3 regions of the Shewanella sp. YLB-07 genome follow, and region 3 is predicted to be linked to each of the others. Evidence: predicted binding sites of a transcription regulator. Region 3 holds the regulator's gene; each other region holds the start of a gene.
What was found. The regulator MetJ, encoded in region 3, represses methionine synthesis genes. The targets are predictions, from matches to a motif close to TAGACGTCTAGACGTCTA.
Positions count from the first base shown of each region.

Region 1: the regulator MetJ is predicted to act here: its motif matches at 4,074-4,091, upstream of metE (5-methyltetrahydropteroyltriglutamate--homocysteine S-methyltransferase).
Region 2: the regulator MetJ is predicted to act here: its motif matches at 4,008-4,025, upstream of metH (methionine synthase).

Region 1 covers NZ_VOQB01000004.1:451,808-462,222, reverse strand. The annotation lists gene FS373_RS11620 (glutamate synthase-related protein) at 1-60, shown strand, start outside; gene FS373_RS11615 (hypothetical protein) at 547-1,095, shown strand; gene metE (5-methyltetrahydropteroyltriglutamate--homocysteine S-methyltransferase) at 1,654-3,942, opposite strand; gene FS373_RS11605 (LysR family transcriptional regulator) at 4,175-5,080, shown strand; gene FS373_RS11600 (HDOD domain-containing protein) at 5,184-5,912, opposite strand; gene FS373_RS11595 (GDSL-type esterase/lipase family protein) at 6,213-6,812, opposite strand; gene tsaD (tRNA (adenosine(37)-N6)-threonylcarbamoyltransferase complex transferase subunit TsaD) at 7,060-8,073, opposite strand; gene rpsU (30S ribosomal protein S21) at 8,391-8,606, shown strand; gene FS373_RS11580 (GatB/YqeY domain-containing protein) at 8,613-9,056, shown strand; gene dnaG (DNA primase) at 9,164-10,415, shown strand, end outside.
Region 2 covers NZ_VOQB01000004.1:230,278-240,692, reverse strand. The annotation lists gene FS373_RS10645 (histidine phosphatase family protein) at 1-632, opposite strand, end outside; gene FS373_RS10640 (ATP-binding protein) at 725-3,547, opposite strand; gene metH (methionine synthase) at 4,097-7,867, shown strand; gene FS373_RS31930 (hypothetical protein) at 8,530-8,796, shown strand; gene FS373_RS31925 (Fic family protein) at 8,890-9,135, shown strand; partial or broken gene FS373_RS32725 (vitamin B12 dependent-methionine synthase activation domain-containing protein) at 9,144-9,325, shown strand; gene FS373_RS10625 (GNA1162 family protein) at 9,805-10,415, opposite strand, start outside.
Region 3 covers NZ_VOQB01000017.1:74,838-85,252, forward strand. The annotation lists gene FS373_RS27060 (type II secretion system F family protein) at 1-627, shown strand, start outside; gene FS373_RS27065 (tetratricopeptide repeat protein) at 631-1,347, shown strand; gene FS373_RS27070 (TadE/TadG family type IV pilus assembly protein) at 1,344-1,847, shown strand; gene tadF (tight adherence pilus pseudopilin TadF) at 1,837-2,361, shown strand; gene FS373_RS27080 (pilus assembly protein) at 2,364-3,878, shown strand; gene FS373_RS27085 (OmpA family protein) at 3,885-4,574, shown strand; gene FS373_RS27090 (conjugal transfer protein TraF) at 5,171-6,367, shown strand; gene FS373_RS27095 (sulfite exporter TauE/SafE family protein) at 6,537-7,274, opposite strand; gene metJ (met regulon transcriptional regulator MetJ) at 7,478-7,792, opposite strand; gene metB (cystathionine gamma-synthase) at 8,027-9,187, shown strand; gene FS373_RS27110 (bifunctional aspartate kinase/homoserine dehydrogenase II) at 9,210-10,415, shown strand, end outside.

The sequences.
Region 1 (10,415 bases), on a different contig from region 3:
CACAGAGAGATGGCACATCTTTCGGGAATACATTACGCGGGATTCACGCCATTAGATTAATGGTTTCCCCCACCGAAGTTAGTCCACCTTGGAATGAAGGTGGATTTTCATTTTCAGCATAAGTTCATTTGGTATTGGCTGATTTATTTGAAGTTAGTAACTTCATGGTTATCTAACGCTTCCCAGCGGGGAATGTGCAGCTACTTCTGCGAAACGCCGTAAATCCCTCCATGGAGGCTCTGCGATGACATCCATGTCATCGAAGCTCGCAGCCGCATCTACACTGGATGATTTCAAAGATAATAGCCTCTAAGGTTTAGTCCAATTTACTGACGTTTTAATAAAAAATATTTTAATCAGTAAAAATAAAAGCTCACTTTTAGTTATGTGAACCAAAGCTCTCGGTTTCCCCAACCAAAATGGTCATTGCTTCACAGAAAACATACTGATAAGTTACTAAAATCATAAACACTAAGACGTTAGTCTTTTTTAATTACGACTGAAATTTTGTAAAGAAATTTGAGATAATAAATGGAACTTTGAGTAGTGAATGAGAGAAAAATTGCTCTATGGGCGCTTATAATAACTTTTTTAGGTTGGGTTGGGATCAAACCAGATCACTTTATATCTGCGGTTCTTTGGTTATGGGAGCTAATTAAAACTTTATTTATAATTTTATCGGATATATTTACCTTTTCAATCAACATACCTATTTCACTACTTATCATAATCTCTGTTATATGTTTTAAAGTAGGTAAAATTCACTTCAAAAATAACTCAAGTGTTGGAGAAGAGCCCCATGGAGTTGATGAAACTGATGAAGCTGACAACTCTGAGCCACTATCTGATTTATCAGAGAGGCAACAGCTTGTGCTCTTGGATATATATAGTCACGCAGGTCCTCATAAAGGTTATGGGCAAATTATGCGCAAACTTAGAATTGACTCTCACATGCTTAATCAAACTATAGAACAACTGATTGAACTAGGCTATTTGGTGATGGCTGGTCGCTTCGGGCAAAATTATCCCGTACTTTCAAAGTATGGCAGAGATGTTATCATCCAGTTTGTAGAAAACCAGCATCAGTCCAATTAACGACAAACAGCAGCTAAAAAATGCAAGTAAACAGGTACTTCATCCTTATCACCTTTTTGCAAAGGTGAGCAAAACACTACCTATCCAAATTGCTATAAACGTTACCACGTATCCGATTACCATCCTTTATCCAATCAAAGGCTCATGAGTTAGAGTCTAAATTATCACTCATTTTTGTTTAGAATAGTTTTAACAAATAAAGCTAAAATCGAAGAGGTAATCACCTCAAAACCAGATCAGGTGTAAACGCGGCTGTGACATTCAGAAACAAGGAGGCCATGCCTGAACCCACTTGGACTGTACTCGCAGCTTGTCACAAAATGTTTACATATTAGGCAATCTGCAAGCTATAGACTAAATTGAAGCTAAGCCGTTCGAAAAATATACCAACACCAAATCAGTGATCCTAAAGTAATACTTTAAAAGTAGTTATTCGACAAGCGAACGAGAGTACCTAATAAAGAGCAAGAAGATATCCCTTCTTGCTCTTTTAGTTCATTAATTTCTAATCTCAGCTCTGTCTTGAACTCGAGACTCGAAGCTCGGAACTTCTCAGCCTTATCCCAACTTTCTTCTCAACACCTTAGTCGCTTGAACTAAGTTCTTAAGGGCTGGCTCTACTTCATCCCATGTTCTCGTCTTCAAGCCACAATCCGGGTTAACCCAAAGCTGGCGTACGGCAATCTTGTCGGCCGCTTTCTCGATAAGCTCAACCATCTCATCGACCGTTGGCGTGTTTGGTGTGTGAATATCATAAACACCTGGACCTATCTCATTCGGGTATGCGAAATCTTCGAAGGCCGTGAGTAACTCCATGCGAGAACGCGAGGTCTCGATAGTGATCACATCGGCGTCCATGGCCGCGATGGCCGCTATAGTTTCATTGAATTCGCTGTAACACATATGAGTGTGGATCTGCGTCTCATCTGTGACACCTGCGGCGCTCAACTTAAATGAATCAACCGCCCACTTAAGGTAGGCTTGCCAATCACTCTTCTTCAAAGGCAAACCTTCCCGGAAAGCTGGCTCATCTATCTGAATGATGCCTATCCCCGCATTTTGCAAGTCGACGACTTCATCACGAATGGCCAAACCAATTTGAGTCGCTATCTCCTCACGGCTGATGTCTTCACGGGCAAATGACCAATGCAGAATAGTAACCGGCCCCGTTAGCATGCCTTTAACTGGCTTGTCAGTCAGAGACTGAGCATACTGCGCCCACTCGACTGTCATAGCCTCAGGGCGTGACACATCACCATAGATAAGTGGCGGCTTAACACAACGTGAGCCATAACTCTGGACCCAACCAAATTTAGTGAAGGCGAAACCTTGAAGCTGCTCGCCGAAATACTCGACCATGTCGTTACGCTCGGCCTCACCGTGAACCAGTACGTCAATACCTAACTTAAGCTGACGCTCAACCGTATCTCTGGTCACCTGGCGTAGTTGGTCGTTATAAAACTCTTGGGTGATCTCACCTTTACGCCAGCGACTACGCAGGCCGCGAATTGCCGGAGTCTGTGGGAACGAGCCTATGGTTGTCGTAGGTAACAGGGGTAAATTAAACTTCTGTTGTTGTATGGCTTGGCGGTTAGCAAACACGGTATCACGCTCATAATCATCCGCATTAAGAGCCGCAACTCTGTCGATAACTTGCTGATCGGCGGCGGCTTCTCGAGCCTCTCTGCGCGCCACACAAGTTGCCACTATGGTGTCTATTTCAACTTTAGCGGCACTGTCCGCAGGAGTGCTGAGTAGCGCTTTCAGTTGAGTCAACTCAGAGAGCTTCTGTTTCGCAAATGAGAGTTGTTGCTTCAGGGCCGGAGCCAGCTCAGTTTCAACATCGAGATCCACCGGGCTATGAAGCAGTGAACAAGAAGGAGAGATCCAGACTCGTCCCTTAAGGTCGTTCACCACAGGAGCGATACGCTCGGCAATCAAGTCAATATCTGCCGCCCATACGTTACGACCATTAATAACACCTAAAGAGAGCACCTGCTCAGGTTGTAAGTTTGCCGCAAATTCTGCAAGCTGTTCGGGAGCCGTGACAAGATCCAAATGCAGACCGGCAACAGGCAAGGCTGAAACCAATGCTTGATGATGAGCAATGGTGCCATAGTAACTCGCCAGTAATACCTTGACCTCAGATGACTTCAGTTCCTCATAGGCAGAAGAAATAGCTGCTTGCCAATCGGCATCAAGCTCAAGGGCTAAAACAGGTTCTTCGAGTTGCACCCAGTCTACACCTTGCTCACTGAAACGAGCCAAGATATCTGCATAGGTCTTAATGAGCTTAGGCAGTAGTGAAAGTTTATCGAAATCGCTGCCAACAGCCTTAGATAAAAACAGATAAGAAACCGGACCTAACAGTACAGGTTTAGCGGCATATCCCAGTACTTTTGCTTCTTCAACTTCTTCAAAAAACTGCTCATACGCTACACTGAATTCTTGATCTACAGTTAACTCAGGCACTATGTAGTGATAGTTAGTATTGAAATACTTAGTCATTTCACCAGCGGGGGCATCTTTACCCGATGGTGCACGGCCTCGTGCGACTCGAAACAAGGTATCGAGATCAACATGAGCATCATCTTGGTTTCTGTGACGCTCAGGGATGGCATTCAATGTCGCACTCAGAGTCAGCACCTGATCATAGAAGGCGAAATCGCCCACGGGCAACAAGGAAACCCCGGCCTGTGCCTGCCACTCCCAATGAGTACGACGTAACTCCTTAGCCACTTTTTTTAGCTCAGCCTGACTAGTCTCGCCACGCCAATATTTCTCTTGAGCAAACTTCAGCTCACGTTGACGACCAATTCTTGGAAACCCTAGGTTAGCTATCTGTATCTCTTTCGAAGTTTGCATATTGTATACCTTTTTGCTTTAATATGAGCAGAATTCAAAGTAAACGCGCCAGAGTCTTATCAGTGACTCCTGGTGATGTAACATCTTTCGATGTAAAAACACATTTGGGCGTCTGGACGTCTAGAAGTTTATTGTGATAGTCTATCTTCTGACAAACGAATTGATTTCAAGCGCAACATGAGTAAAATTCACGTTGAACAAAAGTAGGTATTATATGATTGAGCTTAGACACTTACGAACACTAGTAGCCTTAAAAGAGACGGGAAGTCTCGCTGGTGCAGCCAAGAAACGCTTCGTCACTCAATCTGCGCTTTCTCATCAGATAAAAGAGTTAGAGACCCGGATTAACTCCTCAATCTTTATCAGAAAGAGTAAACCTCTCTCTTTTACGCAAGAAGGCGCTCGGCTACTCAATCTGGCCGAAGAGATCTTACCTAAGGTCGTCGAAACCGAATATGACCTCAAGCAGGGACTCAATGACGAACTTAATCAACTTGCGGTAGGCATCGAATGCCATAGCTGCTTTCGATGGTTGATGCCAGTGATGGAGCAGTTTAGGACGGCATATCCAAATGTGAATTTAAACCTTTCCAGCCGACACCTGTTTGATTCACTCAATGCGCTGGAGATTGGCGAACTCGATGTGGTACTCACATCAGATCCTGTTCCGGGACAATCCATTGCCTATCAGCATCTGTTCGATTTTGAAGTTCAGCTCGTGGTTGCCAACGATCACCCTCTGGCCAAGCTGGAATATGTGACGCCTAAGCAACTCGAGAAACTTGCTATTATCAGCTATCCAGTGCCGCTGCAACGTCTGGATCTTTACCGTCATTTCCTGGAGCCTGCGGGAGTGGAAGCCGGTGAGCAGATCAGCTGCGATCTCACCATGATGCTACTGCAAAGGATCGCCTGCAAAGATGGTGTGGCAGCCCTACCAACCTGGTCAATCAGCGAGTCTTATGGTTTGAACTTAACCGCAATCAAGCTAGGACCTGAGGGATTGAAGCGTCCGCTGTTTGGGGCATATCGCAAAGATAGCTCTAGCGCACGAGTGGCGCAGCAGTGGTTAAAGCTAGTAGCCAAAGAAGGACTAGCAAAACAGCATAAGTTCAATTGAATTAAATGAAAGAACGAGATCCTAGGCTCTAACGGTGAGTTCCTAGGATCTTGCTATAAAGACAGGGCTATCGCGAGCTACAGCCAGATGCTCGAGCCTTCTTTTACAACGGCTTCAGCAGCTGATTTCTCATCGAAAGCACGCGTCTGAGCACTAGACCTGGCGAGTTTGCATTGCGAGTCTGTCTGAGATTATGGGCAATCATAAACTCATCTTTAAGCTCTTCATCTAAACCCAAAGATTCAAATGCTTCTATGGTCAAAGTCTGCTTCTGGTTATCGATAAGCGACTTGATGATGCTCAGGGGAAACGACTCTTCCGACTCGGCATTTAAGAAGGCAAATGCAGTCAAGGCAATAATCTCACCGAATACACTAAACAAGGCTAAGGTCTGCACTTCATCCGGGTTGATATCCACCCCTTCCATTTGATGCAAACTATCGACGGCATCGGTAGCGATACTTTCAGTCAATGACCAATACCCGTGCACTAACTTCTTATATGGCTGGGGCAATTCATCGAGGCGCTCTTTCAAATAGAAGGTAAAGGCATAACGATATATGTTCACCTGACCTAATCGAACCAAGGCATCTTTCAATGAGCGGTTCTTAGTGGTAATACCTGCACCGCTAATCGCCGAATTGCTGCGCCAAAGCATATGAGCTGCTAAAGCAGGATCTGAAGAGACTATATCGATGACATTTCGAATATCACCATCGGCGATAATCGCCTTCTTTAATGGAATCAATATTCCGCGGCGACCAATCACCTGCTCTTCATTACTAATAATTGCGCGTACTTGAGTGAATACCTTATGCTCAAGATCTGTCATGGGAAGTTTTAACCTACATTTATTATTTTGGCACAACACCAATTGTTATCAGGGAATTTACCCATAAAAAGGCCACTTGGGTCAAGTTGATTTCGTCTAAATGAATACTTTAACTCTATTTCTCTGCCAAAGGTCAAATCACCGGACGAAAACCCCGAAATTAAGACTAAATAAGAGCGTTATCAACCATTCCATAAATTAGCGGCATTCAACCTAAAGTCTGAAGATATCGGCACTATATTTCACATTTGGTATCTTCAATACCTTAATAGCACATATTAATAGCACATATTCGATGAATTATATCGCGCCTGCATCTTCGAGTCCTTGATAAATCGTCTCAGCTAGCGCGCGGTAACCTGCATCATTAAGGTGAATCGTATCAGATTTCATTGACCGGGTTTTGAGCAAGTCCGTTAACGCCTCTTCTAGAAGCATAACATTATACGTATCAGCTAGCTCTGAATAGAGCGCCGCCGATGATAAAAAAATACTCTTCTGAGGGACGGCAATCAAGACTACCGGAATCGACTTAGCATGAGCCAGTTCGATCATCTGCGCCAGATTAGTTTTGGTCTTGGCTATATCGTGATTACGCAGAAAATCATTGCCACCTTCGAGTAAAATCAACAAGTCAGGCGTCTCTCGAACAAGTAGTTCAGCTAGCCTGGTCAAGCCTTGTGAGGTTGTCTCACCTGAAACACCAGCATTGATCACCCTGAGGCCAGTCAATTCAGCCAAAACCGCTGGATAGTCACCGCCTTCACTCGCCCCCTTGCCATAAGTAAGACTATCGCCAAAGGCCATGATTTCGGCACTCGCCGAAAGCGGTTCAAGTTTAGGGCCGGAACATGCAGAAATGAACACACATAAAACGAATACAATAAACCGAATTTTCATGCGTTTACCTGTGCCAAAGAGAGTTAAAAATTTATCACGTTAACATGGGCCATAACAAAGCCAGGCACAAGGGGAGCAATACCAATTCCAGAAACGTTTAAAGCAGCTTCAAAATGAGACTGCCAAATGTCTAGGGTTCTGGGGGCTGTCCAGTTCTAGCAAGCCTAACCCAAAAAAACACCTGTTTGCAGATGCAAACCAGGTGTTTTTTATTTCTTCCAGCTTATAGCTCGTAGCATATTAGAACCTATAGCGGAGGCAGCGAGTCTAGGGACCAGCGTGGCATACCTTTGACGCCTAAATCCTCTGTCTGACCGGCCTTCAGTCTCTGCAAACCGGCATAAGCGATCATGGCGCCGTTATCGGTACAGAATTCGCCTCTGGGATAGAAAACTTCTCCGCCTAAATTTTGCATCATCTCGGCTAGCGAGCTGCGCAGGCGCGAATTTGCACTCACTCCTCCGGCAATGACTAAGCGGCTATAACCGGTTTGTTTTAGTGCGCGACGACACTTAATAGAAAGTGTATCGACCACAGCTTCTTCGAACGCTAGTGCGATATTGGCACGGGTCTGCTCATCATCGGGCTCTCTGGCAATCGTATTGGCGGCAAAGGTCTTCAAACCAGAAAAACTGAAATTTAATCCTGGCTTATCCGTCATAGGACGAGGAAAACGGTAATGGCCAGTCTCACCTTTCTCTGCCAGCTTAGCTAACCTTGGCCCACCTGGGTAATCTAGCCCCATGAGTTTCGCGGTTTTATCGAATGCTTCACCTGCGGCATCGTCAACAGACTCGCCAAGCACTTCATATTGTCCAATACCTTCAACGGCCACCATCATAGAGTGTCCGCCGGATACTAACAGCGCGAGAAAAGGAAACTCAGGCACATTATCCTCTAGCATAGGGGCTAAGAGATGACCTTCCATATGGTGCACGCCAACGGCAGGCTTACCCCATGAATAGGCTAATGAGCGCCCCACACAGGCACCGACTAATAAAGCGCCAACCAAACCAGGACCTGTGGTATAAGCGACTCCATCTATGTCATCCATTGTGCTGTTAGCATCGGCAAGCGCCTTCTTAATCAAGGGCACCACTTTTCTCACATGATCGCGAGATGCCAGCTCGGGTACAACCCCACCGTAATCGGCATGTAGCTTTACTTGGCTATATAATGTGTGAGATAACAAGCCTAGCTCGTCGTCATAAACGGCTATTCCTGTTTCATCGCAAGATGTTTCAATACCTAAAACCCGCATCGTATCCCGTCAAAGTGTCATAAAAGGCTGCTAATTCTACCTGCTGTGCTTTAATTATACCAATAGACTTGTTGCTGATTTTGGTCCTCCTAATAATGGTATCAATTACAGTGATTATTAGCGGGTACACGCGAAATATCCCAAACATGACTTAACCGAGATCTAAAATAGGATCGCGACGGTGAAAGGATCTAGGATATGATCGCGAAATATACTTTACAAACACGCTCAATTCGGTATAGAATTCCGCACCATTTTTAAATTAACTTGAGTCAAAAATTGACTCATTACAAACTACACCTAAGGGGTGATGGCGTATGCCAATAATTAAAGTACGCGAAAATGAACCATTTGACGTAGCTCTACGTCGTTTTAAGCGCTCTTGTGAAAAAGCCGGTATCTTAGCTGATGTTCGCGCTCGTGAGTTCTACGAGAAGCCAACGACTTGCCGTAAGCGTGCTAAAGCCGCTGCAGTTAAGCGTCTTGCTAAGAAGCTTTCTCGCGAAAACGCTCGTCGCGTACGTTTATACTAATCTATTATGAGCCTAGTAGATCAGCTAAAAAGCCAAATGAAAGACGCCATGCGTGCCAAAGCTAAGGTACGCTTGGGGACTATCCGTATGGCGCTAGCCGCCGTCAAACAGATTGAAGTGGATACCCGCGAAACTCTGACTGATGACCAAGCTATAGCTGTCTTAACCAAAATGGTTAAACAGCGTCGTGATTCGATTACACAATATAGTGCAGCCGGACGTGACGAACTAGCAGCAATTGAAGCAGAAGAGATCAAGATTCTTGAAGTCTTCCTGCCTCAGCCTCTTACTGAAGAGGAAATTGCCGTGCTAGTTGATGCAAGCATCGAAGAGATGGGCGCATCCTCCATGGCGGATATGGGCAAAGTAATGGGCGCATTAAAACCTAAAGTCTTAGGCAGAGCTGATATGGCGGCAATAGGCGCTATGATCAGAGCTAAACTTAAGTAACTTAAGAATAATGCGTAAATAAGCCGTGCTCTTGCGCGGCTTGTTTGTTTGTACTGTTTCAGTTTTTCATTTCGCGATAATAGCGAAAGGCGGCATTTACCAAACTAATGGCGATACCTCGTGATTTTATCAATGAGCTAGTAGCTCGCATCGATATTGTCGACTTAATCGACGTTAAGGTGCCCCTTAAGAAGGCGGGTAAAAACCACTCTGCCTGTTGTCCGTTTCATAGTGAAAAATCACCTTCTTTTACCGTCAGTAGAGATAAACAGTTCTACCATTGTTTCGGCTGTGGTGCCCATGGCAATGTCATCGACTTCGTCATGGAATATGACCGTCTCGATTTTATCGACGCGATAGAAGAGCTAGCTGGCCAACTGGGTCTAGAAGTGCCCAGAGAGCAAGGTACAGGTAAGAGACGCGATGAAGGATTGAGCCGCGACCTGTATCAATTAATGGAAGAAGCTAGCCGACACTTTCAGAGCCAGCTTAGACAACATAAAGACAAACAAAAAGTTCTCGATTATCTGGATCATCGAGGCCTATCCGAGAAAGTAATAGAACACTTCAATATCGGATTTGCACCAGAGGGCTGGGATGGTTTACTCAGTCGCTACCGCCAGAGTCAGGATTCTCAAGATAAACTACTCACCGCGGGAATGGTGATAGAAAACGATAACGGTAGACGTTACGACCGATTTCGCGACCGGTTAATGTTCCCGATTCGTGACAGACGAGGCCGGGTTATTGGCTTCGGCGGAAGAGTTTTAGGTGATGGTACACCCAAATACTTGAATTCTCCGGAAACGCCCATATTTCATAAGGGCAATGAGCTGTACGGACTCTATGAGCTTAAGCAGCGTCACAGAGATCCACAGCGAGTACTCATAGTCGAAGGCTATATGGACGTGGTCGCACTGGCACAGTTTGATGTCGACTATGCAGTCGCCTCTCTCGGTACGGCAACCACGGCAGAGCAGTTTCAACTCCTGTTGCGTAGTGCCAAGGAGGTCATCTGTTGTTATGACGGTGACAGAGCCGGGGTCGAAGCCGCATGGCGTGCATTAGAAACCGCATTGCCGCTGCTCAAACCCGGTAACCAAGTTAGATTTATGTTCCTGCCTCAAGGTGAAGATCCAGATACTATGGTGCGCCAGGTAGGAAAAGAAGCATTCGAAAGTCAGATTGATGATGCTAAAGCACTCCCTGAGTTTCTTTTTGAAACGTTAGCCCAACGCCATGGCGCCGATAAAGGGACATTAGCTAAGCAAGCCATTGGTTTAATTGAGAAAGTACAAGACACCGTTCTACAGAGTCTACTGCTGGAAAATCTAGCCTATAAACTCGGAATGAACGGTG
Region 2 (10,415 bases), on a different contig from region 3:
TGAGGAGAGGTGAACACAGATATCTTGACCACAGAAGCATAAGCTAATGACAGCTGAGTGTAAAAACCGGCCACCCCACTCACACCAAGGGCATTGGCCATCAAGTGTCTCATCACTCCAGCGTGAGTGATCAAGAGTAAGGTTTGTCCCGAATATTGCTGCAAAATAGATTGCCAAAGGGCATCGATTCTGAATTCAAACTCAAGCATGCTCTCACCATTAGGTGGTGTCACGGCCCAGGGATTCTTCCAATAGCTTTCTATCATCTGAGCGGAGTTCTGATACAAACTCTCTAAGGTCTCGCCATCCCAATCACCAAAATTAACCTCCTTTAAACCGTCCTCCAGTTTTAATGGCACTCCATTTTTCAGATAGAGGTTGAGTGCAAACTCACTGCAGCGACGCAGGGGGGATGAGAATAGTTGGTCAAACTCCACATCGTGACGCTCAACGAGACCTTCAATGGCAGCTGTCATCGATGCTCGCCCCGCTTGACTCACGGCGACATCTGTATGCCCCCTGAGTATATCACCGCCTTCGCATTCACCATGACGGAGAAGATAAAAGACAGTGGTACGCTCAGCCTTATTCTCAATGCAGCTCTTGCTGTCACCTTGAGCTCCTTCAGACATATTTTCTCCTTTGCTGGTTTCCCGTTTCTATTTCTAGTGCTACTTCCTAGAATCTAGATTCTAACTCCTATCCTCTTGTTCCCAGTATAAGTCTAACTCTCAATATTTTGCGGGAAACGTATATGGTAACAGAGTCCCTTACCTGGCGATGTTTCGACGTCAACTTCCCCCTTGAGTTTCTGGGTCACCAAGTTATACACCAGATGTGTGCCCAGTCCACTGCCTCCCTGATTACGCTTAGTGGTATAGAAGGGATCAAATAGATTCTTCTCGCCATCTTCATCTAAGCCGACACCATCATCGCTGTAATTCATTAATATGTTCCCCTCACTGCCAGTCACTTCTATGGTGACCTTACCGACCTGTTCAGGCTTAAAGGCATGCAGTAAGCTATTCATTATCAGGTTAGTCACCACCTGCGAAATAACCCCAGGATAGGTATTACAGATAAGCTTATCTGGACATATAACCTGTATTTTATGAGGCTCTTTTTTCAATGTTGGACGCAGCGACATTAAGATCTCGCCGAGATATTCTTTAAGGCCAAACTCTCTAACCTGCTCACTGGATTGATCCACAGCGACCCGTTTAAAGCTCTGGATCAACTTAGATGCCCGAGCATTGTTCTTAAGAATGATATCCATCGACTCGGTGCAGGTTAGCATAAAGCCTTGAAACTCCTCTTCACTCAGCTCCCCGGCGGCAAACATCTTCTTCAGTCCAACGACCTCATCATGTAGGTGAGATGCCGCGGTGACACAGACACCGATTGGCGTATTGATCTCATGGGCTATTCCCGCGACCATTTTACCTAATGATGCCTGCTTCTCGGTTTCAACCAGATGGGCCTGAGCGCTCTTGAGTTTATCTAAGGTCTCTTGTAGCTCGCGGGTTCTGTCATCGACTATACCCTGCATCTGCTCTGAGTATCGCTTAGCCAACAACTCTTTCTCTTTCGAGTAGTTAAGTTGTTGCCTTAACTGAGCCGGACTTATTTTCAACTGTGCCAATAACTGACCGTAATAACGCTCTAAGGTGCGGATCTCTTGCTCGGAATAAAGGTTAGACTGAGTCACCACCATGTGGGCCACCGCTGCCCCAGTGATACCACTCAACTGCCTCTCAGTGGTTCGCTCCAGATTTGCCAGTTCCTGCACATTGATCAGACTAGCCTCATTGAGTTCAGCCTCGATCAGACAGGCTGCCAGTTTCATCTCGGCATATTCAGGAGTCAGATACTGGCTGAATATACCTTTGAGTAATTTAAGCTTAGGATCAAGCTCGATATTTCTGGGCAAGGTATCCATGATGGCTTCATCTTCAGCCACACGCTCAGCCATCACATCCATAAACTCGGCATTGTAACGCTTCTCTTCCCCGGACATCTTAGAGTACAGACTGCCCAATACCAGCGCCGAGATGTTTGCCGCCATGGACCAGAAAGCGCCATGACTGATCTTGTGCATTTCGGTGCCCAATAGATGCTCGGGATGCAGCCAACCTATGCCGAAGGGACCCGTTAACAAAATATCGGCATTGATCCAACCACTTTTCATGATTGCAGGTAAAAGCAAACAATAAGCCCAGATGCCAAAGCCAGCGCACAGGCCCGAAAATGCGCCTTTCGTTGTGACCTGAGGCCAATATAAACCGGCAATAACCAAGGGCAGAAACTGTAACACGGCGCAAAATGAGATCATCCCCATGTTAACCAACATGTAGGACTCGCCCAGATAGAGGTAAAACATCTGCCCGGCCCCAAGCACGATAAAAACCGCCAACCAGCGAGATTGCAGTAAATACTTCTTCAAGCGACTATCCGGTCTGAACCACTGAATGAGAGGTAAAACCAAGTGGTTACTGAACATGGTCGATAGAGTCATTCCCGACACCATAAGCATGGCCATAGAGGCTGAGAAACCACCAATGAACACGAAGATAGTCAATAGCTCTTGCCCGGCTAACATGGGAATAGACAACATATAGCTATCGGCTGTTTCGGGCCCCAACAGTAGCAAGCCCGCCGCCGCAATAGGCGTGACAAACAAGGTCATCAAGATGAGATAGACAGGCAGCCACCACTGGACTTTTTTAACATGATTAGGGTCCGGGTTCTCCACCACCATCACATGGAACTGCCGTGGAAGTAGCATGAAGGCTGTTCCCGCTAATATGAGGTAACTAAACCAAGTGACAAATGCGGGTTTCGACGACATATTAGCCGCAGCCTCTGGCATCTTCTGTTCCAATTGAGCAAAGATATCCAGGGGAGAGTCGAACATCACGAAACAGACAAATACCCCGACGGTCAACATGGCTGCCAGCTTAACCACACCTTCTACCGCCAACGCCAACATCATGCCTGGGTGACGCTCAGTGGGGTCCAGATGGCGGATACCAAACACTATGGTAAACAGGGCGACGCCCAGCCAAACCAACCAGGCTATAGTGAGCTTAGTCCCGACTTGCACCGCCAGAAGCAAGTCGATAGACGTATTTATCGCCTTAAGCTGCAGGGCTAAATAAGGCACTATGCCTATCATGGCCACTAAGGCCGCGAGTCCCGCCAGCGACACACTGCGATTATATCTGGCAGAGAGGAAGTCAGCGATACTGGTCACCCTGTATATCTGCTTAATCAGCAATATTCTTTGCATCAAGGGCCAGATAACGATCATCAAGAGCGTCGGGCCCAGATAGATAGTCAACATCAAGATGCTAGAGCGAGTGGCGATACCGACACTGCCGAAGAAAGTCCAACTGGTACAATATATGGCTAAGGACAGGGCGTAAACTGCGGCGCTGGTGGTGATCTTTTGGGCTAGTTCGCTACCAGCTTCAGCCCAGGCAGCAATCATATATAGAAAGCCTACATAAGCTAATATGATCAGCAGCAAACTCGTAGCGCTAATCATCTCACCACCTTGGATTTTACATAAAACTCTCTGTCATGAGGAATTTGAGGATACAGAGCACAAAGCACAACTTTTACCGTCTCAGCGAGAGGCTGGAGAGGTAAATTGGGCTCCAATGCATGTCTACACATCATCGACTAACCTACTTAGTCAAAGCATATAAAAATAGAATTAAAGACAGCCAAATCAAAGTGATACTCAGTAACATACTAGATAGGCTGAATGCTATGTTGCTGGCGACTGGCCATGAGACAATAAAAAACCACATAATTAGAGCCAACAGTCTGAAGGCTGCTTGATTATTATTTTTCCTCCACACCACATTTCTCCAGTAAAGAGCCTGCTTAAAGCATAGTTCAGACCTTAAAAGAGTGGAAAATTCATTCACAAATAAGTCAATATACAAGGTGATAGAACACACAATATGGCAACTCGACACAGATACGTGTCTGGTTTAGTATAGACGTCTATACGTATAAACATCCAAACGATACCACGCAGTGGTTTCAATAGAGATGCAGCGCAGATCTATTAAGGCAGGTAGAATTTATGGCCAGTGGCACCCTAAGTACCCAAAGATTAACCAAAGAGAAAGGTCAACAACTCACCTTAAAATTGACCCGACAACTCGAACAAGGGATCCTCATTCTCGATGGTGCCATGGGCACCATGATCCAAGACCTTAAGTTGGAAGAGGAAGATTTTCGCGGCGAACAATTCAAAGACTGGCATAAGGATGTTAAAGGCAACAACGACATGTTGGTGCTGACTCAAGCTGCTGCCATCAAGGGCATTCATAAACAATACCTGCTGGCCGGCGCCGATATTATCGAGACCAACACCTTCAACTCGACGCGTATCGCCATGGCCGACTACGACATGCAGGAGTTCTCGGCCCAGATAAACCTTGAGGGAGCCCGCCTCGCCCGCGCCGCTGCCGATGAAGTGGAGCAAGAGACTGGCCGCAGCTGCTATGTAGCCGGTGTACTCGGCCCGACTAACCGCACCTGTTCTATCAGCCCGGATGTGAATGACCCGGGATACCGAAATGTCACCTTCGATGAACTGGTCGAGGCTTATGTTGAGTCTATCAATGCCCTGATTGAGGGCGGCGCCGATATCATCATGGTAGAAACCATTTTCGACACCTTAAACGCCAAAGCCGCACTTTTTGCCGTCGAGACTGTCTATGACGATCTCGGTGCACGCTTGCCTATCATGATATCCGGCACCATTACCGATGCATCGGGCCGTACCCTGACCGGACAAACCACCGAAGCCTTCTACAACTCACTACGCCATGTTAAGCCGCTATCAATTGGCCTTAACTGCGCCCTGGGACCTAAAGAGCTGCGCCCTTATGTAGAAGAGCTATCTAAGATTTCCGAGTGTTTCGTCTCGGCTCATCCAAATGCGGGCTTGCCCAATGAGTTCGGTGGCTATGATGAAACCCCTAAGCAGATGGCCGATATTATCGGTGAGTGGGCCCAGGACGGCTTCCTTAATATAATCGGTGGCTGTTGTGGTACCACGCCGAATCATATTCGCGTCATTCGCGAAGCCGTTATCAAGTACCCCGCCCGTCCGCTACCCGATATCCCGGTGGCCTGTCGTCTGGCTGGACTTGAGCCGCTGACGATTGATGAAAACTCGCTGTTTCTTAACGTGGGTGAGCGTACCAACGTCACTGGCTCGGCCAAGTTTTTACGTCTTATCAAGACTGGTGAATTCGAAGAGGCGCTTTCTGTTGCCCGCGATCAAGTAGAGAACGGCGCGCAGATCATAGATATCAACATGGATGAGGGCATGCTCGACGGCGCCGAAATCATGCACAAATTCCTGAACCTTATCGCCTCCGAGCCTGATATCTCACGTGTGCCGATTATGATCGACTCCTCCAAATGGGAAGTGATCGAGGCCGGACTTAAGTGTATCCAGGGTAAAGGTATCGTTAACTCCATCTCGCTAAAAGAGGGAGAAGAGAAGTTTATCCAGCAGGCCACCTTAGTTAAACGCTACGGCGCTGCGGCCATCATCATGGCCTTCGACGAACAGGGCCAGGCCGATACTAAGGCGCGCAAAATAGAGATCTGTACCCGCGCCTACCGGGTATTGGTAGATAAGGTGGGCTTCCCGCCGGAAGATATCATCTTCGATCCCAACATTTTCGCCATCGCCACGGGTATCGAAGAGCATGATAACTATGCCGTCGACTTTATCGAAGCCACCGCCGAGATAAAGCGCACCTTGCCCCACGCGATGATTTCCGGCGGTGTATCTAACGTCTCCTTCTCCTTCCGTGGTAACAATCCGGTCCGAGAGGCGATTCATGCCGTGTTCCTCTATCACGCGATTCAGGCCGGCATGGACATGGGTATCGTCAACGCTGGTCAATTAGCCATCTATGACGATATCGACCCAGAGCTTAAGGAAAGGGTCGAGGCCATAGTCGGGAACTTTGCTTGCACCGCAGTCGATAAGAATGGCGATGCCACCAATAACACAGAACTGTTATTGGAAGTAGCGGAGAAGTTTCGCGGCGACGGCAGTCAAACCGCCAAAAAAGAAGATCTCGAATGGCGCAGCTGGGAGGTCAATAAACGTCTGGCCCACGCTCTGGTTAAAGGCATCACAGATTATATCGACGAAGACACGGAAGAGGCGCGAGCAGCGTCGAGCCGTCCGCTTGATGTGATCGAAGGCGCTCTGATGGACGGCATGAATGTCGTCGGTGACCTGTTCGGCTCAGGCAAGATGTTCCTACCTCAGGTGGTAAAATCTGCCCGGGTAATGAAAAAAGCCGTGGCTTACCTCAACCCCTATATCGAAGAAGAGAAGACGCCGGGTCAGTCAAACGGCAAGATCTTAATGGTCACCGTTAAGGGTGACGTGCACGATATCGGCAAAAATATTGTCGGCGTGGTACTGGCCTGTAACGGCTATGATGTTATCGACCTCGGAGTCATGGTGCCGGTGGAGAAGATCATCGACGTGGCCATAGCCGAGAACGTCGACATCATAGGCATGTCAGGGCTTATCACCCCGAGTCTGGATGAGATGGTGCATAACGTTAAGAGCTTCCATAAGGCGGGCTTAACCATTCCAACGATAATCGGCGGCGCGACCTGCTCGAAAATTCACACCGCGGTAAAAATTGCCCCACACTCACCGACAGGGGCCATCTATATCGCCGACGCCTCACGCGCCGTGCCTATGGTGTCCAAGCTGATTAATAACGAGACTCGTCAGGCCACCATAGACGCCGCCTATCAGGAGTACGATGTGATGCGCGAGAAACGCCTGTCACAGACCAAGCGCAAGATCATCACGACTATCAAAGCGGCCCGTGATAATCGCTGCAAGTATGACTGGGACAACTACACCCCGTTTATCCCCAATCAGCTGGGCCGTCAGGTATTCGATGACTACCCATTAGAAGATCTGGTCGAGCGTATCGACTGGACGCCGTTTTTCCGCAGCTGGGAGTTACACGGACACTTCCCTAAAATCTTAACCGATAAGGTCGTTGGCGAAGAAGCCACTAAGCTGTTCGCCGATGGCAAGGCCATGCTTAAGAAGATCATCGATGAGAAATGGCTCACCGCCAAGGGCGTTATCGGCCTGTTCCCTGCTAATACTGTCAATCATGACGATATTGAGCTGTACTCTTGTGATGGGACGGACGAGTCTCGCGAGAAACCAATAATGACCCTGCACCATCTGCGCATGCAGATAGAGCGTGTGGGCAACGACAACTTCTGTCTGGCCGACTTTGTCGCACCAAAAAACTCAGGCGTCGCCGACTACATGGGCGGCTTCGCAGTCACTGCGGGTCACGGTATCGACGAGCATGTTGCGCGCTTCGAAGCAGACCACGATGACTACAGTGCCATTATGCTCAAATGCTTAGCAGACCGATTGGCCGAAGCCTTCGCCGAGCGTATGCATGAACGTGTACGTAAGGAGTTTTGGGGTTATGCCAGCGATGAAGTGTTGGATAACGAAGCACTGATTCGTGAGAAGTATAAAGGCATACGTCCAGCCCCTGGTTACCCAGCTTGCCCCGATCACACAGAGAAAGGTCTGCTTTGGGATCTGTTAAAGCCCGATGAGACTATCGGCCTTAATATCACCGAGAGCTACGCCATGTTCCCAACCGCTGCAGTTTCTGGCTGGTACTTCGCCCATCCTAAGTCGCGCTACTTTGGCGTGACCAATATCGGTCGAGATCAAGTCGAGGATTATGCGGCACGTAAAGGAATGAGTATTGAGGATACAGAGCGGTGGTTAGCACCAGTGTTAGATTATGATCCTGAGTAATCATAAGGTTACTCTTTTTAGTAGGGGTTCCTGAATCATCAGCTATCCCCTGTCATCCCGGCGATGCTTTTAGGCCGGGATCTAGCTTTCCAAACTTCGTTTGGATGTATATCGCAGGATTCCACCCTTCTCGCAATGAAAAGTAGGGCAAGGAGGACTGCTCGTCCTATCCTCCTTGCATCCACCATGACGCCCGGCGAAGTTACATGCATTGAGTACGGGCCTCATACTCCAATATAAATCGCCTAACAACTCAGATGCTACATCCCTGTAGCTCCGAGCCTTATCCATCATCCATGATGGCTATACGGCATTTTCAATTACGTATTTCAGCAACTTCCAACGGGGAATAGTTGTAGCTTTAACCTTCATTTACTAGAGCACTGTGAACTCTTACTCTGACCCTGATTAATCCCCTGATATTCAAAACCAGCCATATATACCCTATTCATTCTTGTATTTCAAAGTAACTAAAATAGTGTAAACTTAATTTGCTGGTTAAATTGATTAGAGAATGATGATGAAAAAAAGCAATGTTACATCCAATGCTGAACGTACATTTAAACCAAGCCTACAAAATATGAAAACGAGTTTAAGTTATGAAGGGCTTAGCATTAAAGCAAACAGTACAAGTAAAACTATCTCCCAATTAAAAGCACAATATGCGCGATAAGTACGGTACAGAGTCGGATCCATATTGTTACCCAGACAGCGACACTCTAATCAACCTTTTCGATATACACGATCCCAATACTCTAAGTGAAGCAGAAACCGACTTCTACGCCCAACGACTGCTCGCCTATCAAGCAACTGACCCATCCTTATCTCACTTTACTCTTAATCATTTGCAAACGATTCACCACCACCTTTTTCAAGATATGTATAATTGGGCTGGTGAAATAAGAAGCATTGATGTATCGAAAGGCTGAACTCGATTTTGCGCTGCTAGCCGCATAGTCCAGCAATCCTCAAAGGAATTTTCCTTAATCCCACATCTTAGTGAGATATCTGACTTAACAATATTGATTGCTGCTTTTGCCGACATTTATTGTGAACTTAATATTATTCACCCTTTTAGGGAAGGTAACGGCAGAACCCTGCGTTTATTTTTTGAAGAGTTAGCATTTGTATTAGGACAGGAATTAGTATGGCCAAATATCGATAAAGAGGAATGGGTACAGGCAAACATTGCAGGCTATAACGGAGATTTACAGCTGCTAATTGAGATTTTTACGATTGCTTTTAATGCAGAGAATCACGAAATATAGTGCGATATAAAAGCTACACCATGCTCCCAACAGCGAGGTATCAGGTTGGTACTTTGCCCACCCATACCCACCATCAGTAACGCTACTTTGGCGTGACTAATATAGGTAGAGATCAGCTGCGCGTAAGGGGATGAGTTTGGCTGAGACTGATAGGTGGTTAGCACCAGTGTTGGATGATGATCCAGAGTAATCATGTTTACTCTTATTAGTGGGGATTCCTGAATCATCAGCTATCCCCTGTCATCCCGGCGATGCTTTTAGGCCGGGATCTAGCTTTCCAAACTTCGTTTGGATGTATATCGCAGGGTTCCACCCTTCTCGCAATGAAAAGTAGAGCAAGGAGGATTACTCGTCCTATCAATAACATCCATGTTTAACAGCCAGTTCGGTATCCATACCTCTCGCTCAGAGAGGTTACTGTCGCAACCTTCGCCCTTGATTCTTCGTAAACCAAAGTACCTATGACGCCGGCGAAGTTGTCTTCCTCTGTTCTTATGGGTAAATGACTACCGCTTCCGATGGTACATCCTGCACCCCGAAAGCTAATCAGACATCCGTGTCTGACTCACATCATTTATTCCAACGCCCTTCAGCAACTTCCAGCGGGATTATTGTAGCTTGTGGCTCTATTTAGAAAAGCCAAAAGGTATATCCCGTCTTTTTAAGGTTCTAGAACTTTTCTACTGGAGCACTCGCTAGTTCAGGAATAACATTTTTTACTTTCCCATCTTGTAGGTATTTGGGGTGATACTTGCCAACTGGTAATGTCATTACAGCGTTAGAATGTACACGTCTTGCTACTGGAACATAATCAGTTGCTGCAGTTGATATCGCTGTTACGATTAAATCTGCAAGTAAATTTCCAGAAGAACCAGAAGTATCTAGCACGAATGTATTTTTATATGACCATAATACACTGTTCGTTTCTGCTGAAACTAAAATGTACTCCATCCCTACAGTAACATTGCCTGAAATGACCATATAATTAGTTTCCCAGGATGTTAACTTGATAAAGAGTACTGATTCTGCACCAAATTTATCTTTGTAGGTTGAAAATGGGATCCCTTTTAGTTGCGTGCCATCAATAATCCCTGCCTCTTTGAAAATATTGCTCACAATAGGTACAGGGAGTACATAGTAGCCTTTATCAGCTAAAGGCTGGGCAACCGTCGCGTTTAGGAAGTCGGGAGCTTCAGCAGCTGTTGTTTCATTGATAACGGGAACAATGAGCATAACTTGACGATTAACGTCTGAATACATGTCAGGAAAGGCAGCTTCTT
Region 3 (10,415 bases):
CGATTCGCCCGTTTCTATGTACCAGCTAAAATAGCCTTTGCTCTGCTGATTATTCTCCTTATTGTTATTTCGGATATGACACTGTCCAGCAAGGTTACTGTTGGGGCTATCAGCATGGTGGCAGCCTTGATATTACCCGATATTATCTTGTCTATGCGCAAGAAGATGCTGATTAAGAAGACTTCTCGTCAGTTACCTTACATGCTGGATATGATGTCTGTGTGTGTTTCAACCGGGATGACGGTTGAAACCGCACTGGCTTATCTCGCCGAAGAGTTAAAGGCTTTCGATAAAGATCTCTGTTTCCATATCAAAAAAACCGCCGATTCCTCACGTATCACTGGACTGGAAAAAGCGCTGTTAGAGCTGAGTGAGCGGATCCCCACTGCTGAAGTTCGCAGCTTCTCATTGACCCTGATCCAGAATATTCATTACGGTACTTCTATCGCTAATGTCTTGTCAGATTTGGCAGAAGATATGCGCAAAATGCAGGTGCTGAGTATGGAGGAAAGTATAGGTAAGCTTGCGGCAAAAATGAGTGTGCCTCTGATCATACTTATTATGTTTCCCATCGTTATCTTGATCTTGGCTCCGGGCTTTATGCAACTTTCTCTATCTATAGGTTAACTAATGAGAAAATATTACTTCATCCCAATACTGCTTCTTAGCTTATTAGTTGGATGTACCACGACACCAGAGCCCCACCAAGTGACAGTTAAAGAGCTAGTCGCGGTGGGCAATCATGAGGGCCTAATTCAGCATTACAAGGCAGAGCTGGTGAAAACGCCTGATTCATCGGCTGTGATGCTTAATTTGGCTCAGGCCTACTATGACAATCGAGATGTTGAATCAGCTCATTTCTATGTCGAACAGCTAAAGAGTCAGCAGGCTCATCAACCTAGTTTATATTTCCTTTCTGGGAGTATTGCGGCTGATTCGAGCCAGTTTGATATGGCTATTTCTGAGTTTAGAAAGGCCGAGTCTCTGGGTTACCCAGATTCCTCTTTATTCATTAAGCTAGGTATTGCGTTAACTAATAGTGGCCGATATAAGGAGGCAGAAGTCGAGTTCAATCAAGCTCGTTTAAAGGGTCATGACGATATAGCGGTTAAGAATAATTTAGCTGTGCTCTATCTGGCTCAGGGACAATATCTGCAGGCAGTAGAGCTTTTGACTCCCATATATCGACAGCATCCCGACGAGAAGAAGTTGGCATTTAATTTGGCTATTTCACTGTTTAAGGTGGGAAATTATCGTGAGGCACATCGTTTGTTGGCCGATGACTATTCAGCCGAGCAGGTGTCAGCGCTATTTTATAGTTTACGTCGAGGGGAGGACAACTTGTGAAGAGGCAAGGCTTGTTAGCCCAGTCCAAGCGTCGTCAATTGGGAGTCATTTCTATCGAGTTTGCCATAGGATCTATAGTGATGTTTCTGGTCACATTTGGCATTTTTGAAATCAGTCGATTGATTTACGTGATTAATTTGACCGAATCGGCTCTGCGTGAATCATCCAGGGATACTCGGGTCTGGGATGGTGAGCGGACTGGAGAGCTTTATGGGCAGAGGATGACTCAGATGTTTGAGAAGAAGGGGGAGATTTGGCACTTATTAGTCGATCCCAGCCGCTATCAGCTTTCTATCTCTTATTTTGAGAGCTTGCAAGATTTGATTGATAACAAGAGTAGTGGAACACAAGCGAAACAGCAGCGTAGCCCGCTGGCCTTGTATGAGATCTCCTATGACTATACGCCTATGTTTTTTCTGGCTGGTGTGATTGAGAAAAAAATCAGTCGTCGGATTTTAGTGACGATGGAGCATGAGGGGTGGCCAGTTGATGAAGAGTAAGCAGCAAGGCTCTTTTACCGTAGAGTTGGCCTTTGTGCTTTTTTTTACTTCAGCTCTGCTTGTTTTCACCGGGGATATCGCTTTGCAGCTACTCAATAGGGTGAATCTGGATCGAGTGAGTTACTCCCTGGTGAATATCCTCAAGGATCGCACTCGATTTTATCAGGAAAACCCAATTGTGACAGCGAGTGAAGTGGACGAGATGGACATCTTGGCCGCTAGATTACTCGGCTATCCCAATACATCTGAGGCTGCTCCCTATGGGATACGCGTAGAGTGGTTGGTGGAGGGCGGCTATGGCGGTATCGATAAAGGCATTAGGGGAGGGACGCCATGTCGCCCCGATGATTCGCTTCAAGATAAAGCGAGTCTTGTTCCGATAAACTCAGCGCATAAGACGTTTCCGCTTTACCAAGTCACCCTGTGCCTGAAAACAGACTCCTGGTTCAACCAGTTTTGGGGGGATAGTGAGCAGCACTATATTCACTCCAGTTCAGTCATGCCCGGAAGGTAGTTATGTATAGAAGAGCAAGATTCTCCTTAAAAAAGCAGCAAGGTGCGGCGGCCATTTATTTAGCTTTTTTACTTATTCCATTATTCGGCATGATCTTTTTAGCGCTTGAGGGCACACGCTATATTCAAAAGCAGAATCGTCTCGCCGATGCAACTGAGGCGGCGAGTCTTGCCGTGTCTATAGCCAATCGTGACGACAAGGCATATGAGTCGAAATTGGCGAGTGATTATATTTCAAGTTACATTAGAAATATCAATAATATTAGTCAGATAAAAGTAGAGCGTAATGAAGCTGTCGATCATTACGCCCTGCCTGATGGCAGTGTTGAAGACAGAGAATATACCCAGTACAGAGTGACGGCTAAAACAGACCATCACTCCTGGCTACATAGCGATGTTATTCCGAGTTTCAAAGAGACTGTAACCTTAGCCAATCTTGCCATTGCCCGTAATTATCCTGAGTATCTGGGCGACCGTGATGTGGATATCGTTTTTGTTTCCGATTTCTCTGGCTCCATGGATCAACATGGAAAAATTAATAGTCTTAAGGAGGCGATAACTCAGGTTGCGGATGAGATCTTAGTGCCCCGTGACGGAGAGACCGAAATTCGTAATAGGATTGCTTTAGTCCCCTATAACATGCGAGTCGTAGAGGGGGGAAGCAGTAGAAATGTTTGTATGTCTCAGCTTAAGTATCGAAATCCAAGTGGAAAAACAGGTAGTAATTACTCTGATTATGAATCGATAAATTGGAGAGACTGGGCCAATGAAAGCTATAGCCAGGTTGATCGTTGCGTTAATAACAGTCGTAAGTGTAACGGCTTACCCGGCTCCAGATCCGATGCTCGTACGGTGAGGGCTGTTGTGGATGACGCCCCTTCAGCTTATTGGAGTTCGAAGTGGCCAGATAGTGCTAACTGGATAGATTATAGCCGTACCGTTGCTGATATTTTTACCGAGAACTCTGCAGATATTCAACATAATCCTAGCTATCAAAGGCTTTATAGTAGCTCTATGTGTAACGGTAATTTTTGGTCGATTCCGCTGACAAACCAAGAGTCACAGATAGACACTGTGAGCCGTATGTCTCCTAATGGGGGAACCTCTGTCTATCAAGGCTTGCTAAGGGGGGCACAAATCTTAGATAAGGGCCGACCAGTGAACCCAAGTGAAGAGGAGAGTGAGGAGTATAACAAGCGCCTTAAAATGATCCTTATCCTTAGCGATGGTATGGAATCTCCCTATGAAAACACTTTCTCTAAGTTGGTGAATAATTATGGCATGTGCGACAAGATCAGGTCTCAGTTTAATGATGGCGAACTTCCACTGCATATGGGGGTGATAGGGATTCAATTTAGTGCTTCGGGGCAAAATGCCTTTAAAAATTGCGTAGGCGCAGACAACATCATAGATGTGGATGACTTAGATGATTTGATCCAGGAAATTTTAGACTTAATTAAGAAAGGCGCCAAGAGTGATGGCATCAGTAAACTTTATTATCGACATACAGAGAGTTAAATTGCGATGACAAGAATATTTTCTACCTTATTAATCTGTTTCACTCTGGTCTCGGCCTTAAGCGGGTGTGCTCAAGATGTACAGCCTGAGGTTGAGATACAAGCTGTTGAAAAAGTCCAATATGACCTAGCTTCTTTTTGTTCTACTAGGAGTCACAGTATTAGTCAGGATGTGACAATTTCTGATGTTACCGCATTAGCGAATCATAGAGATGGAAGGTTAGTGATCATGCAAAAGGTTAGTGATTCAGAGGTCAATAATAGGTTACTTAAATTGGCAAAAAGCCAAGATGTTTATCCTGCTTGTATGGAATATTTGTCGGCTAGCGGTTTAATGAGAGTCACACCAGAAGGGCAATTGTTGGCTCGGGTTTACTTCGATTTTGACAGTGAAAAGTTAACCTCAGAATCCCGTGATATTTTAGCTAAAGTCGCCGAAAAGTTGGCGAGTCACCCGGATATTATTAGGCTTGAGGGAAATACCGATAGCAAGGGAAGTGTCAGATATAATGATGCTCTGGGATTGCGCAGAGCCGTAACTACGCAGGATTACCTCGGTAAGCAAGGGGTGAATGCGGTGCAACTTAAGAGCGAAAGCCTTGGCGAGGCTAAGCCTTTAGCCAGCAATGATACAGCCGAAGGCAGGAGGGTGAATCGACGGGTTGATCTCCTCGTGTCTCCCCAAGAGGAAAACTAAGTTTATGTGTTAATTTAGGTATAGGGCCTGAGGGCTGCTTCATCCTCAGGTTCTGGTGCTATTGACCTAGTGTCATTAGCCTGCCTTTTAACTTCTTAACTTTGGTGTATTTGTTTCTGTGTTTGATGACTAGAGAGTGGTCGATACCTCCTTTTATCTCCTCTAGCATAAAGACAAATATCAGCCTGTGGTTTTAAGATAATTCCTAGGTCTTACTGCTGAGAATTTTATGGATTATGTGCTTTAGGTCTATATGGAAAATAGACAAATAACAGTGCTGAATTTAGCTGTTTCTAAACTAGATTCGTTGGCGATATAACATAATAAATATTCATATTTATTATGTGGTTAAGTTAGATAATTACTTATGGTGGAAGCCTGTTGAAAAAAAGATCAAAATAAATCGATACAAGTGTTGGTTTTTTGAGCGTTTATCGTACACAATTCTGAATGTTGGACTATCTTTAAATTCGACTGTTTTTATGTCTCTCTACTTATTTTTGTGAGTATTATTCAGAGCGCTACGCTGAATAATATCAAGTAGGAAGCAAGGTAAATAACATAAGAAAATAAAAATAAAGATAAGGGCTGAAAGGATGAAAATGCTCAAACTTGCACTTAGCTGTGCACTGATACTCTCCCCGTCGATGGCTATCGCAGGGCAGCAATACTACGAGGCTCGCAGCGATGCCATGGGCGGCGCTGGCGTGGCATCATCAAACCGTGAGGGGGCAGCCTTCATCAATCCCGCTCTATTGGCTCTGCAAGCACCTAAATTCAATAATTTTGCTATGTTACTACCCGCAATCGGAGCCGATGGCGCCGATAAAGATCAGATGGTAGATAAGTTTGATTCACTGCAAGACTCCTATGATGCATTAGATGCCGCCATCTCTGCCGGCAATGCAACCGCAGCCGATCTCCATCGTGGTGAGCTGGTCAGCGATCTCGAGTCTTTAAAAGATAATAATGCCTATGTGAGTGCGGGCATTGGATTTTCTATCGTATTACCCACACATAAGATGCCTATGGCGGTATTTTATAAGAGCTATATCGATGCAATAGGAGTCGCTGCTATCGCCCAGTCAGATATAGATAGTCTCAATGCATTAGATCCAGATAATCCCCCAGCACTGACAGACTTAGATTCACAAGGTGCTGTAGTTGCTGGCGTGGTTTCTGATTTAGGCGTAGCCCTGAGTTTTCCACTTTCAATCGTCAATATGCCCATTGCGGTTGGGGTATCGCCTAAGCTTCAGCTGATAGACACATATAACTACGTAGTAAGTGCCAATAACTTCGAAGCCAGTGATTTTGATGATGCCAAGTACAGAAACGACGAGACCACATTTAACCTAGATGTTGGTATCGCGATGGAGCCTATATCTGGATTAACGGTAGGCCTGTCAGGTCGTAATCTTATTAGCCAAGATGTCGAGACCGTAGAGACCCAAGGCCGTAAATTTACCTATCAGGTTGAGCCACAATTTACTGCAGGCATCGCCTATGATTGGGAGAGTATAACCGTAACATCTGATATCGATCTTAACGCTTATAAGCGCTTCGAAGAAATTGGTGCTACTCAGTATTGGCGCGTTGGCGGAGAGTTGCAGGCTACGGATTGGTTTGCACTGCGTTTAGGTTATCGCCATGACATGAAAGACAATACGGCAAATATCTATTCATTAGGGACAGGATTTGAATTTGGGCGAGTCTTCTTTCTGGACTTTACCGGCATGGTCGGCAGCGATGATGCCATCGGCGGTGTACTACAAACGTCATATCATTTTTAAATTTAAAGAAGGTTCGAGGACGCGACTACGTCGCTAGGAGTCCGTTCGTAACCTCACTTCGAGAAGTTCGCCAACAAGTTGGCTAGGGGTAAGAGCAACAGCCTTTGACCTGTCTTTTCCTCGAAGGCGCTTCTCAGCCGATCTCGTAGGGCAAAGCCCGTCCTAGTAGCTATCCCAATTCCATTAACGACTTTACTGCCAATAAGCTTGCACAGATTGAACATAAGATGAGTGTTGCCTTACGAGTCTTATCTTTATCAACATGTCCTATCAGTCTTCCCGCCACCACATAACCTAAGATCACCGAAGGTAGAAGCAGCAGCGACAGCCATAGATGCTTAATGCTGAGTAAGCCTGTGATTGCCAAAATAACCAAGGCGATCATTGAGCTGAAGATGAAGAAAGCCGATAGCGCAGCACGAAACTGACGGGCGTCTTTTCCTGCAAGCAGAATGGCCAGTGGGGGACCACCGATAGCGGCGATATTGCCAAATACGCCTGATATCACGCCGGCGCCAAACAGGCTCTTGCGGTTAACGGCTATGTTGAACTTAAGCAAACTTAATATGACCGCCGCGGCAACTATGCCCGATATGGCCAGCCCAAGAACTGGTTGTGGTGCATATATCAATAAGCCCGCACCGATAAACCCTCCTGGTATTCGCCCAAGCAACGCATATTGCAGCCCATTAAACTCAAGGGCACCTCGCTCTCTAAATAGGGTCAACAAAGAGATAGAGAAGCCCATGATGATAACCGGGGCTGGTACTAGCTCAGGATCGACGATATACAGCAGGGGAGAGGCGACAATGGCTAAACCGAAACCGATAAGGCTCTGGGTCAAGGCTCCACAGAAGATAATGAGTGAGGCTAGGGCGAGGGTCGTTGGGTCTATCATTGAAAGCACGGCATTTTCTCTCAATTATTAATGTATTGTGGGTGGAGAAGGAGTTGGCGTTATTAATTTTTAACAATAGACTCGAAATTAAGCTGTTAGTTGGTCTCGATTGTTTCTTCAGGGTTATCTTCGGGGTCAATAGTCGTGTAGAAGTAAACAGGGATCGCAATGCGATCCCTGAAACTGACTGGTCAAGCGTTAAGTGGGTCCGATTACTCCACATCTTCCCACTCAATACCCATCTGATCCATCAAGCGCTTCACTTCGGCTGGGATAGTATCAGGCTTATCTTTAGACAAGTCATCGTCGTTAGGTAGAGGCTGACCTGTGTATGCATGCAAGAATGCCTCACAAAGCAATTCACTGTTGGTGGCATGACGCAGGTTATTCACTTGGCGGCGCGTGCGCTCATCGGTAAGAACCTTAAGTACCTTCAAGGGAATAGAAACAGTAATTTTCTTTACTTGTTCATTCTTCTTGCCGTGTTCAGCATATGGGCTGATATAATCGCCATTCCACTCAGTCATTGACTCACCTGTATATTCAAATTTCGGGGCAGATTTTAACCCTTTAAATTGTACAGTCAAATTATTGCCTCTTATTTATGACAATTGCAAATAGATTTCCATATGTTTAGACGTCTAAACGTCTATATTTGGTTGACGCTAGGCTTCCCCTTAGGTACATTTAGACGTCCAGACATCTCTTGCCACATTTTTGTTGGTAAGAAAGGTGTTCAGTAAATAGTTTAGGAGTAGTAGATGACCGAACGTAAGTTAGCCACAATTGCAGTGCGTCAAGGGATTGAGTCCGATACCCAATATGGTGCTGTGGTGCCCCCCATCTATTTGTCGACTAACTACTCCTTCGATGGGCATAAGAATCCCAGAGACTATGACTATAGTCGTTCGGGTAATCCGACTCGCTCTATTCTAGGTGATGCTATCGCCGCTCTGGAAAAAGGTGCCACTGGCGTGGTGACTTGTACAGGTATGGCTGCGATTACATTGGTGACTAGCCTGCTTGGCCCTGATGACCTGCTTGTCGTCCCCCATGACTGTTATGGCGGAAGTTATCGTCTGTTTACTAACTTAGCCAAGAAGGGAGCCTTTAAACTTGCAGTGGTCGATCAGACCGACGGTGCAGCACTCGAAGCCGCCATTGCCCGTAAGCCTAAGATGGTTTGGCTGGAAACACCATCGAATCCTCTACTGCGTGTCGTCGATATAGAAGCAATTTCCAAGGCGAGTAAGTTGGTCGATGCCTTAGTGGTAGTCGATAATACGTTCTTATCGCCAATTTTGCAGCAACCACTGCTTCTCGGTGCCGATATCGTTATTCATTCGACCACTAAGTACATTAATGGTCATAGCGACGTAGTCGGTGGTGCCGTCGTCGCTAAAGATGCCGAGCTAGGTGAGTTATTACATTGGTGGTCTAATACCTTAGGTCTAACAGGATCAGCCTTCGATAGTTACCTGACCCTACGCGGCATTCGCACCTTAGCGGTACGCATTCGTGAACATCAGGCTAATGCTCAGCGGGTGTTAGCGGTATTAACTGCCAGCGAGGCGGTCGATAAGGTGTATTATCCGGGCCTGAGTGATCACCCTGGTCATAAGATCGCGGCGAAGCAACAGAAAGGCTTCGGTGCCATGCTCAGTTTCGAGCTGAAGGGTGGAGAAAAGGAGCTGGTTGCTTTTCTTGACAAACTTTCTGTGTTTTCTCTTGCAGAAAGTTTAGGTGGGGTAGAGAGTTTAGTCGCAGTTCCTGCGACAATGACCCACAGAGCTATGGAGCCAGAGGCTCGAGCAGAAGCTGGGGTAAAAGAGACCCTAATCCGTCTTTCAGTGGGTATCGAAGATGCCGATGATTTAGTTGCCGATATTGAAGCTGGACTCGCAGCAGCGGCGAGTTGTTAATCTCGGTAGATAGGAGTTAAAGATGGCGCGTTGTCATTTGCACAAATTTGGTGGTTCTAGCTTAGCGGATGCAGATTGCTACCGCCGTGTTGCTCATATCCTTCTCACTCACGGCAACAGCGACGATCTCGTCGTGGTATCGGCCGCAGGTAAGAGCACCAACTTTCTTTATAAACTGCTGGAACTCAAAGACACAGGTCAGCTATGGCAGGAAGAGCTGCAGGTGTTGATCAGCTTTCAACAGAATCTAATTGAGCAGCTACTTTCTAACGAGCAGGCCAGAAGCCTGAGAGAACGCTTGTCTATCGACAAGTATCAGCTCATTAGCCTATTTTCTCTAGAGGCGTTAAACGAATATAAAAGAAGTGAAGTGGTGAGTTTCGGTGAGCGTTGGTCTGCTCGTCTTCTGGCTGCATTACTCAGAGAGTCGGGTGTTGCTGCATTGGATATCGATTCCAGAAGCTTGCTATTAGCCGATGAAGGAGGCGTGCCGCAGATCAGACTCGATGAGTCACGAGCACGTGTTCAGAAAGCTCTGGATGAGCATACCAGCGAAAGATTAATTATCACGGGTTTTATCTGTGCTAACAGCCGTGGAGAAACCTTGTTACTTGGCCGTAACGGCTCAGATTATAGTGCGACCTTGATTGCCAGCTTAGCCGATATTGAACGTGTCACCATCTGGACTGATGTGGAAGGTGTGTTCAACGCAGATCCAAATAAGATTAACGATGCCAAGTTACTTAAGAGCCTGTCGTTAGATGAGGCTAACCGTTTAGCGCATCTGGGTTCACCTGTGCTGCATAACCGTTCCCTACAGCCCTTATTCGATACTCAAGTGAGTCTGGCTGTTCGATCTAGTTATGCGTCTCATACCGATTTCACTCTGATCGCACCTAAGAGCTCTCAAGCCAGTGCGCCAGTGGTGACGAATCTGTCCAGTGTTTCCCTGTTTAGCTTCAGGATAAGTAGCGATATTGCTCATTTGGCTGAGTTATTGGAAAGTGCTGGTTTAATTCCGTTAGCCCATTGGAAGTTGGCTCATAATCGAGTCGAGCTCGCCTTTACTCACGAGAATCAGAAACAAGTTCAATCCATATTGGAGATAGATGGCTTGGCCATCTCTGAGATACATCTTCGAGAAGATCTAGGCTTAGTCGCCTTGGTCAGCGCCGATGCTGGGCTTTACCGCCGTGGCTTCGCTCGCCTGTTGAGCCGGGATGCAAGG